Regions from separate parts of the Actinoplanes sp. NPDC048988 genome, predicted to be linked through region 4. Evidence: riboswitches for the same ligand, from Rfam matches in the RefSeq annotation. Region 4 holds a riboswitch; each other region holds the start of a gene.
The links. A riboswitch is a leader RNA that binds a small molecule or an ion and turns the genes downstream of it on or off. The one in region 4 is predicted to bind cyclic di-AMP.

Region 1 (2,192 bases), on a different contig from region 4:
TCCATGGCCAGTGACGGCCCGACGGTCGGCACGGTGACGTCGGTGACCGTGGTGGTGTAGTTACGGGTGTCCGGGTCGAAGCCGCGATCGCCGTTCTGCGACAGGCTCATGGTGATCAGGGACTGCGGGAACCGGGGCAGCAGCGCGTTGGTCTCCTGGGACGTGCTCACGGCCGCGCCGTCGCTCGCGGTGGCCGTCCAGGTGTAGGTCTGGCCCCACTTGAGCGCCCCGGCCGGCACGGTCCAACTGCGTGACGACCGGGTGCCGGACTGGGCCACGGCCGTGCCGGCCGCGTTCGTGACGGTGAACGCGTACGTGGTGGCGTTCGGGCCACCGTCGGGATCGTTGCCGGTGACCATCAGCTCCGGCGTCAGGGTGGGCACGGTGGCACCGGTGCCGGGGTACTGGGCGTCGATCTGCGGCGCGACGTTGCCGGCGGCGGCGAGCGCGGCGGCGGCCCCGCGGGCGACGATCTTCGGGCTGGTGGACTTCTCGACCTGCCGTTGCGGCCGGCTGGCGGGCGGCAGAGCGCCGACGCCCTTGCCGGGTTTACGCCCCGCTCCCCCGTCGGCCCGGGTGTCGGCGGCGGAGGCCGGCCCGGCCCGCAGCGGCCCCCCGTCGAGCTGCCGCGGGACGGGTTTGGCGGCCACCGTCGGCGGGGATTGGAAGTACGCCTTCAGCGATCCCAGCATCGAGACGACGGACGGCCCGCGTTCCAGCTCGCCGGCCAGGTGGAGCGGGACCGCCCCACTGATGGTCAGCGACATCGACGCGAACAAGCCCAGAATTCGTCGTCCGGCGGCCATGGCACTCCGTCCCCGATCGTCATGGCCGCGTTCTGCGCGCCGTGCACAGTGGAGCCGCTTGATCGACTGCCCGGCTAGTGTTCGGGCCGGGCCCGTACTGTTCGGAACGATCTCGAACAGGCCGAACGACCAGCGCCGTCGGCCAAAAAATCATGTGCGCTATTTCACCGAGTCGGATAAGCGCACCGTAGTCAGACAGCTACAATCCGTTTCCGAAACTCCGATGGAACCGGCGAAAGGGGGCGGCGCTCAGCATGCCAACTACTGAGGGTCATTCCGCCTTCGTCACGGGAACGGCAGATCGGGGTGTAGCAAGGTGAGGCCGGCCGCACCCATTGGCCGACTCGCGTCGATCCGGCTCACGCCGAGCCCTGCCCGGGCCGATCGCCGCGACCATGAGCGTTCAGAACACCATGAAGGCATCCGGGGCAGGGACGGGGGAACCACCATCGGCTCACGTACGCAGTGGGCCTTGGGGTGAAGCCGCTCCGCGCGGCCGGGCAACCTTCCCGCCCGAACCCGACAGCTAACCTCGCAGGCGTGCCGGAAGGATCTCCCTACCGTGCACGAACAACGTTCGAGCCGGCGCCGCATGGCCGCCGGCACCATCGCCCTGTCGCTGAGCCTGGGCGCCGGGCAACTGGTCGCCGCCTCCAGCGCCACGGCGGCACCGATCTCCACCGCACAGCTCGCGGCCGTGGCCGCGGCGAAGAAACAGGTCTCGATCCGCACCGCGATCAGCGCCCGCACCATCGCCATGGGCCGGTCGACGAGGATCACGGTCTCCTACCGGAACCCCGCCAACGGCGCCGCGGTCAACTCCGGCACGGTGCGGCTCCAGGCGTACCGCAACGGCAAGTGGGTCACCTGGTTCGCGAAGAAGCTCACCAGTAAGGGCACCGTCGCCTTCACCCCCGCGCCGAAGGTCACCGGCTACTTCCGCACCGTCTACAGCGGCAACAGCGCCTTCGCCGCACGCACCGGCGGAAAACTCAAGGTGACCGTCGTCCGCGTCTCCTCGGGCCGGAGCGCGAAGATCCTGGCCGAGGCGAAGAGGCACGTCGGCAAGCTTTACCTGTACGGCGCGGCCGGCCCCAACCGGTTCGACTGCTCCGGCTACACGATGTACGTCTACCGCAAGTCGGTCGGCGTCAAGCTGCCGCACAAGGCCAACTCCCAGCAGCGGTACGGCCGGGCGATCAGCAAGGGCGCCAAGCAGCCCGGTGACCTGCTCATCTCGCGCCGAGGCTCGTACGGCTACCACGCCGCCGTCTACGCCGGAAACGGGTACATGTACGACTCGCCCCACACCGGCGCCCGGATCAGCAAGCGCAAGATCTTCAACGCCAACTACGTGGTCCGCCGCCTGGCCTGACCGCCACTCCC
Region 2 (2,192 bases), on a different contig from region 4:
CTGGTCGTCCCGGGTGCGCTGGCCCGCGCGCGCTGGCCCGACCGGGCCCCGGTGGCGGCCGTCCTGCTCTGGCAGTCGATCACCCTGAGCGCCGTGCTGTCCGCCCTCGGCGTGGTCCTCTCGGCGCCGTACGAGGTGACCCGGGCCGCCGGCTCCGGCAAGCCGGTCGCCGCCACCGCGCTGATCGGCGCCCTGGTCGTGGCCGGCGTCATCATCCTGCGGCTCATCGTCTCGCTGGTCCGGGTCACCCGGCGCTCGCGGGTGCGCCGGGCCCGCCACCGCGAGCTCGTCGACCTGCTCGACCGGGCCGAACAGCATCGCGAGCTGGGCCCCGACAACCTGCGCGTGCTCGACGGGGCGCTGCCGCTGGCGTACTGCGTGCCCGGCCGCGAGCCGCGGGTCGTGCTGAGCAACGGCGTGCTCCAGGTGCTCGACCGGGAACAGGTCGACGCGGTCCTCGCCCACGAGCAGACCCATCTGCGCCACCGGCACGAGGTGGTGATGGAGTCGTTCACCGCCTTCTACCGCGCCGTGCCGCAGCCGTTGCGCAGCCGGGCGCCCCTCGACGCCGTACATCTGCTGCTGGAAATGATCTCGGACGACGTGGCCCGGCGGAAGGCCGGCGCCGAGCCGTTGCGGGCCGCCCTCGAGCGGTTGACCGACGCCGTCCCCCTGGCGGAGGACGCGCGGGCCGACCCGACGGGTGACGCGAGGCGCCGGAGGCTGGCCCGGCTGGCCAAGCCGCACACCGTGTCCGTCGGCCTGAACGTGGCCGCCGCGCTCGCCGCCGCTGGTCTGCTGGTATTACCCACCGTGATTCTCGTGGTGCCCTGGCTTGACCGTGCGCTGGACCACTGGCCCCTCTAGTTACTCTGTGTATGCCTTTCGGAGCAAACAGTTTCCCGTACGCGGCGGCTTCAGTTCTCCACATGATCCGGAGTACGGTGGTCCCCGGTTCGGCAGCCCCCCATCGTCCACCCGGCCGATCTGACGGACCACCGCCTAATCGTCGTGTGGGCGAACCGGGGACCCGAGTGGTTGGGGTGAAGCCGCGATGCCTCGCGGCCGGACGCGTCTTCCCGTCCGAACCCGTCAGCTAACCCGGTCGGCGGCTCGAGGGAAGAAAGGACGTCACACCCAACGTGAAACGGATTGGGGCGCGCGGCCGCGCCGCAGTTCTGCGTGGACTCGTCTGCGCACTCGCGACGGTCGGGGTCGTTGTCACCGGACCAGCCGTCGCGCACGCCACACCCTCGCCCTCCACGGTCGAGGCCCAGATCGACAAGCAGTGGAACGACCTCGAGCCGGTCATCGAGCAGTACAACGACGTGCACAACCAGCTGCTCAAGAACCGCGCTCAGCAGAAGAAGCTCGCCGCCCAGCTCAACCCGCTCCAGGTGCAGGTCGACCTGGCGATGGCCCAGGTGCAAGGCCTGGCCGTCGACGCGTACAAGCAGGGTGCGCCGAACGCCCTCGATGCCATGATCATCAGTGGCTCGCCGACCGGGCTGACCGACAAGCTGACCTATCTCGATCAGCTGGCTCGTCATCAGCAGGAGCAGATCAAGGGCGTGGCGGCGCTGCGCGACAAGCTCACCGCCACCAAGTCCGACCTGGATATCGTGACCAAGTCCGTCGCCGCGCGCGACAAGGACCTGTCCACCCGCAAGAAGGCGATCGAAACCAAGATCACCGCGCTGCAGAAACTGCGGATCCAGGCGTACGGCTCGGCGGACGCCTCGGACGGGCCCCTGCGGTTGGGCGCCTGTCCGGTCACGTACACCAATGACAAGGGCGGGCGTGCGGCTCAGCGCGCGTGCGACCTGATCGGCAAGCCGTACGTCTTCGGGTCGGCAGGACCGAACACGTACGACTGCTCCGGTCTGACCCAGGAGGCCTGGGGCAGCGTCGGTGTCCACCTCGACCACTACACGAAAGACCAGTGGAACGAGGGCAAGGCGGTGTCGCGGGACGAGTTGCAACCGGGTGACCTGGTCTTCTTCTTCCCCGGAAGCCTCCATCACGTCGGCCTCTACATCGGCGGCGGCAAGATGGTCCACGCTCCGCACACGGGTGACCACGTGCGGATGGCGGAGATCGACCGGATGCCCATCGCGGGCTTCCGGCGGCCAGGCTGATTGCTGATTTCGTCCGGAACGAGGCCGTCGGGGCATATGTCCCGGCGGCCTCGT
Region 3 (2,192 bases), on a different contig from region 4:
AACGACCAGTCGCAGGCCCGGCCCTTCGGGTGCTCGAACGGCCCACCGTCGCGGTGACAGCCCACGAACCTGTTGAAGCCCGCCTTCTTCGTCTCTTTGTACATATTCAATGTACGGGCGGTGATGCATCCGCTGGTCGTCGGATCTTTCACGGTGCACGACTCGGGCGAGAAGCCGCCTTCGGAATTGCGCGGCGCGGGTTTGGCCTTCGGCGACTCGGCGAGGACGTGGCCCTGCGTGAGGCCTTCGCCGCCGACCAGGTTGAGGGCCTGGCTGGCCGCCTCCTTCTGCTTCTTCATCGCGACGAGGTTGGTCTGCTGCTTCTTGACCTCGGCGTCCAGTGCCACCTTGGACTTCGTGACCTCGTCGATCGCCTTGTTCAACTCGCCGAGCTTCCGGTCGTGCTCGGTGTTGATCTCCTCGAGCGACATGGCCCGGGCCAGGAAGTCGTCCGAGCCCTTGCTGCTCAGCAGGAAGCTGGCCGCGTTGAGCTGGCCGAACCGGTACTGCTGGTTGGCGATCGCGTTGACCTCGGGAATCAGCGCGTTGCGGCGGGCCTCAGCCGTCTTGATCTTGGCGGCGAGAGTCTTCTGCGCGGCCGTCGACTTCGCCACGGCGCCCTTGGCCTGGACGAATCGGCGGTTCGAGGACTCGATCAGCTCGTCGAGAGTCAGGTTCTGTTTGCCGGCCGACTCGTCCGGCGCCGCTGACGTGCCGTCGCCGGGCTCGGCGTAGGCCGGAGATATGGGTGACGCCAGGAAAGCGACAGAAACGATCGGCGCCAGGGCAAGCATCAGCCACCGGCGGGGTCGTACGGTCATGCAGGTTCCTTCCGGTTAACCGCCGACCGGGTTAGCTGACGGGTTCGGGACGGAAGCGATCCCTACCGCTGACGCGGATGCACCCCATGACTGACCTGGTTCCCCGGCTCGCCTCACGGCGATTGGGCGGTGGCCGCCGGCACCTCGGGGGCGGTGCCTGGTTAGGCGGACCGGCGGTCAGTTTACCCGAGAACAAGAGAGGCTTCAGGCCTGGCAAAACGTTATTCGCGTAGTCCACCTGTGACATTCAGTAATAGTGGCTACTGTGCGTCGCCATTCAATTGCTTCGCGTGCGATAACTGTCGATCGTTCGATGTCTTCGGTATGGTCGGTGCCGGTCCCCACCCCCCGGGGATCGCCGCCTAATCGTTTCCGGACGAGCCGGGGAACCAATCTTTCCGGGGTGAATCCGCGCCAGCGGTAGGGATCAACTTCCGTCCCGAACCCGTCAGCTAACTCGGTCGGCGGCCGACGGAAGGAACAGGTGTGCGGCAGAAGACTGTCCGGCGACGACTGGCAGCCACCATGGCGATGCTCGTCGCGATCTTTGGTCTCGCGTTAGCGGTGGCCGGCCCGGCGTCGGCCGCGCCGGGCGACACGGGCGACGACGGCGAGGGCGCCCCCAAGACCCTCATCCAGCAGCTCGAGGCCGCCTCCAAGGGGTTCGTCGAGGCCAAGGAGGCGCTGGACCGCTCGCGCAAGCGCCAGACCGAACTGGCGGCCAAGCTCAAGGAGCTCGACAAGCAGCTCGCCCCGCGGCAGGCGGCACTGGACGAGCTCATCCAGCAGTCGTACCGCACCGGGCGCCTCGGCCCGATGAGCGCGCTGCTGTCGGGTGGCTCGTCCGAGGGCTTCCTCGACCGGGCCGAGACGCTCGAGACGATCGCGGTCAAGGAGAACACGGCGGTGGCGGCGCTCAAGAACACCCGCGACGCCCAGCAGGCCGCCAAGGTCGCCATCGACACCGAGGTGCGCAACGAGCAGAAGCAGGTCGCGCTCATGGCCAAGCGCAAGGTGCAGGCCGAGGCCGCTCTGAAGGCCGCCAACACCGGCGGGAACGACAAGACCGGTCAGGACGCGCCGCAGGCCGGCGACAAGGCCGTCAGCTCCTCCAGCAAGCAGAAGGCGGGCGCGGCGCCGCGCGACTCCGACGGCTCGCTGCCCTCCGAGAGCTGCTCCGAGCCTGATCCCACCACGAGCGGGTGCCTGAGTCCTCGGACGCTCAATGCCCTCAAGCAAGCGCAAGCGGACGGCTTCACCCGTTATGTCGCCTGCTTCCGCGAGCAGAACAGCGGTGAGCATCCCAAGGGCAAGGCCTGCGACTTCGCCGCCGACAAGGACGGCTTCGGCGGCGTCGCCACGGGCGCCAGC
Region 4 (2,192 bases):
AGCAGGCGTCGGCCTCGGTGAACACGGCGTACGACGCGTGGCTGGAGGCGGACGCCCGGGTGCGGAGCGCGGCCTCGGCCGCGGCGTGGGGCACCCCGTGGTCGGTGCGGACCTGCGAGGAGTACGCGGCGCGGGAGCGCTTCCTGCACCAGGCCGTCTCGGCGGCGGTCGGCCGCGGCGAGCTCCCGGCTTCGGCGCTGGGTGACGCGATCGCCGGGCGCAACGGCTGGGACGCGCGGCTGCACCCGGTCGACCAGGAACTGGTGATCGCGCGGGCCTCGGCCGCGTGGCTGCGCCAGTGCTACGACCTGGCCGTCGAGGCCGAGGCCACGGCCTGGCACGACACCTCGCTGGCCCGGCGCGCCGCGAGCAGCCTGCGCGAGGAATCGCAGGCGGCCGCGGTGCTGGCGGCGGCCCCGGCCCCGGTGCGGGGGAACACCGAGGTCCGGGCGAGCCGCCGGGTCACTTTCGGGGAGATCGCTCAGATCGCGATGCGCTGACCCGGGAAGATCAGGTTCGGGTCGTCGATGATGCTCTTGTTGAGCTCGGCGAGCCGCTCCCAGCCACCCTCGATCTGGTAGCGGTTGGCGATCTTGGCCAGGGTGTCGCCGGCGCGGACCACGTAGAAGTCACCGCTGGTCCGGGTCGTCGACTTGTGGGTCGACGTCGTCTTCGCGCTCGACTTGTGGGTCGTCGAGGTCGACTTCTTGTGCGTGCTGTGGGTGCTGTGGCTGCTGTGCGTGCTCGTCGACTTCTTCTTCACCGACGACTTCTTCGTCTCCGAAGCGCCGCTGGTGTTGTGGCCCTTGTAGCTCTTGGACGAGCCGGCCTTCTTGCCGCAGACAGGCCAGGCGCCGATGCCCTGACCGTCGAGGACCTTCTCGGCGATCCGGATCTGCTCGCTGCGGCTCGCCTTGTCGGCGGTGCTGGCGTACTTGCCGCCGCCGTAGGCCTTCCAGGTGCTCTTGGTGAACTGCAGGCCACCGTGGTAGCCGTTGCCGGTGTTGATGCTCCAGTTGCCGCCGGACTCGCACTGGGCGACGGCGTCCCAGTTGACGCTGCCCGCGGCCTGAGCCGGCTGGGCCGCACCGAACAGGGCGAACGCTCCGGCCACGCCGGCGGTGGTCAGGCCGAGGGCGATGGTGTGCTTACGGGTCTGTGCCATGGAAGAACAACCTCCACGCCTACGAGGTGAGCTGTCGGGTTCGGGCTGAGGTGCCCGGCCGCACGTGGCGGCTTCACCCCGAGGCACGCGCTGGGCGTGCCGAGGAACGTGTGGGTCCCCCGCTCCATGCCTGAGTTGAATTCCGTCGGGCGGCGGCAGGACTCGGCGTTCCGCCCGCGGTGCCCACGATCGTGGGACCGGCCGACCGTAACCACGCCCGGCGACGGTCGGCAAAGGCCCGAAGGGCGATCGTGACGTTGTTCTCAGTACGCCCAGGCCGGGAATGTGCCCGATTTCGTCCCGTTATGTGGGCCACCACGATCAAGGCCGCGACCAGGCACGATCAGTCCGGCGTTACCAGGCCCTGCAGCCCGACGACAATGGCGACGAGACCGAAGATCGTCAGCAGCAGTCCCCGGCCGAACGGCGCGGCGCCCGGTTCGACCGGTTTGCGACCGGTCAGGCGGTCCCAGAGCAGCGCGACGCCGACGGCGATACCGACCACCTCGAAGTGGAAGACGTGCGGCCCGTCGAACAGGTGCACAAGCAGGTAGTAGCCGCCGGCCACCAGGGCGACGACGCCGACCACCCAGCCCCAGCACGCCACCTTGTCGGCGAACCCGCCCACCCCACCGCCCACCCGGGGAATCTGCCGCAGCAGGGCCGCGGCCAGCAGCAATCCACCGAGGATGTTCGCGAGATCCAACAACAACGCCATGAGCATGCCTCCCTGGTACCCATACGGGAGCGCTCCCATGTTCGGTTCAGCGCCGCTGGATCGAACAGTCCGCGCAGAGCCGCTGATGCGGAATCGTGAATGCCAGGCAGCACGTGCGGCGACGGACCCGCTCGGCGTTCCACTCGACCAGCCCCGCCACCCCCAGCGTCCGCAGCACCCGGCCCGTCGTCTCCCCCGGCGGCACCCCGGCCACCGCGGCGGCCCGCTGAGCCGCGTGCGCGACCCCCGCCGAGAGTGACCCCAGCAGCAGGCGCCGGCTGACCCGGGTCGCGTCGGCAACGGTGTCGA

Region 1: another riboswitch for cyclic di-AMP. It lies ahead of ACGFJ7_RS28530 (NlpC/P60 family protein); the one in region 4 lies ahead of ACGFJ7_RS18570 (transglycosylase family protein).
Region 2: another riboswitch for cyclic di-AMP. It lies ahead of ACGFJ7_RS33125 (NlpC/P60 family protein); the one in region 4 lies ahead of ACGFJ7_RS18570 (transglycosylase family protein).
Region 3: another riboswitch for cyclic di-AMP. It lies ahead of ACGFJ7_RS38590 (hypothetical protein); the one in region 4 lies ahead of ACGFJ7_RS18570 (transglycosylase family protein).

Annotation. Positions count from the first base shown of each region.
Region 1 covers NZ_JBICTW010000010.1:183,728-185,919, reverse strand. Annotated here, with positions in the region: gene ACGFJ7_RS28535 (LamG-like jellyroll fold domain-containing protein) at 1-806, opposite strand, end outside; cyclic di-AMP (ydaO/yuaA leader) riboswitch at 1,215-1,361, shown strand; gene ACGFJ7_RS28530 (NlpC/P60 family protein) at 1,369-2,181, shown strand.
Region 2 covers NZ_JBICTW010000013.1:257,325-259,516, reverse strand. Annotated here, with positions in the region: gene ACGFJ7_RS33130 (M56 family metallopeptidase) at 1-867, shown strand, start outside; cyclic di-AMP (ydaO/yuaA leader) riboswitch at 990-1,127, shown strand; gene ACGFJ7_RS33125 (NlpC/P60 family protein) at 1,143-2,138, shown strand.
Region 3 covers NZ_JBICTW010000018.1:141,847-144,038, reverse strand. Annotated here, with positions in the region: gene ACGFJ7_RS38595 (hypothetical protein) at 1-821, opposite strand, end outside; cyclic di-AMP (ydaO/yuaA leader) riboswitch at 825-960, opposite strand; cyclic di-AMP (ydaO/yuaA leader) riboswitch at 1,171-1,304, shown strand; gene ACGFJ7_RS38590 (hypothetical protein) at 1,308-2,192, shown strand, end outside.
Region 4 covers NZ_JBICTW010000005.1:142,822-145,013, forward strand. Annotated here, with positions in the region: gene ACGFJ7_RS18565 (hypothetical protein) at 1-500, shown strand, start outside; gene ACGFJ7_RS18570 (transglycosylase family protein) at 482-1,165, opposite strand; cyclic di-AMP (ydaO/yuaA leader) riboswitch at 1,168-1,323, opposite strand; gene ACGFJ7_RS18575 (hypothetical protein) at 1,509-1,883, opposite strand; gene ACGFJ7_RS18580 ((2Fe-2S)-binding protein) at 1,930-2,192, opposite strand, start outside.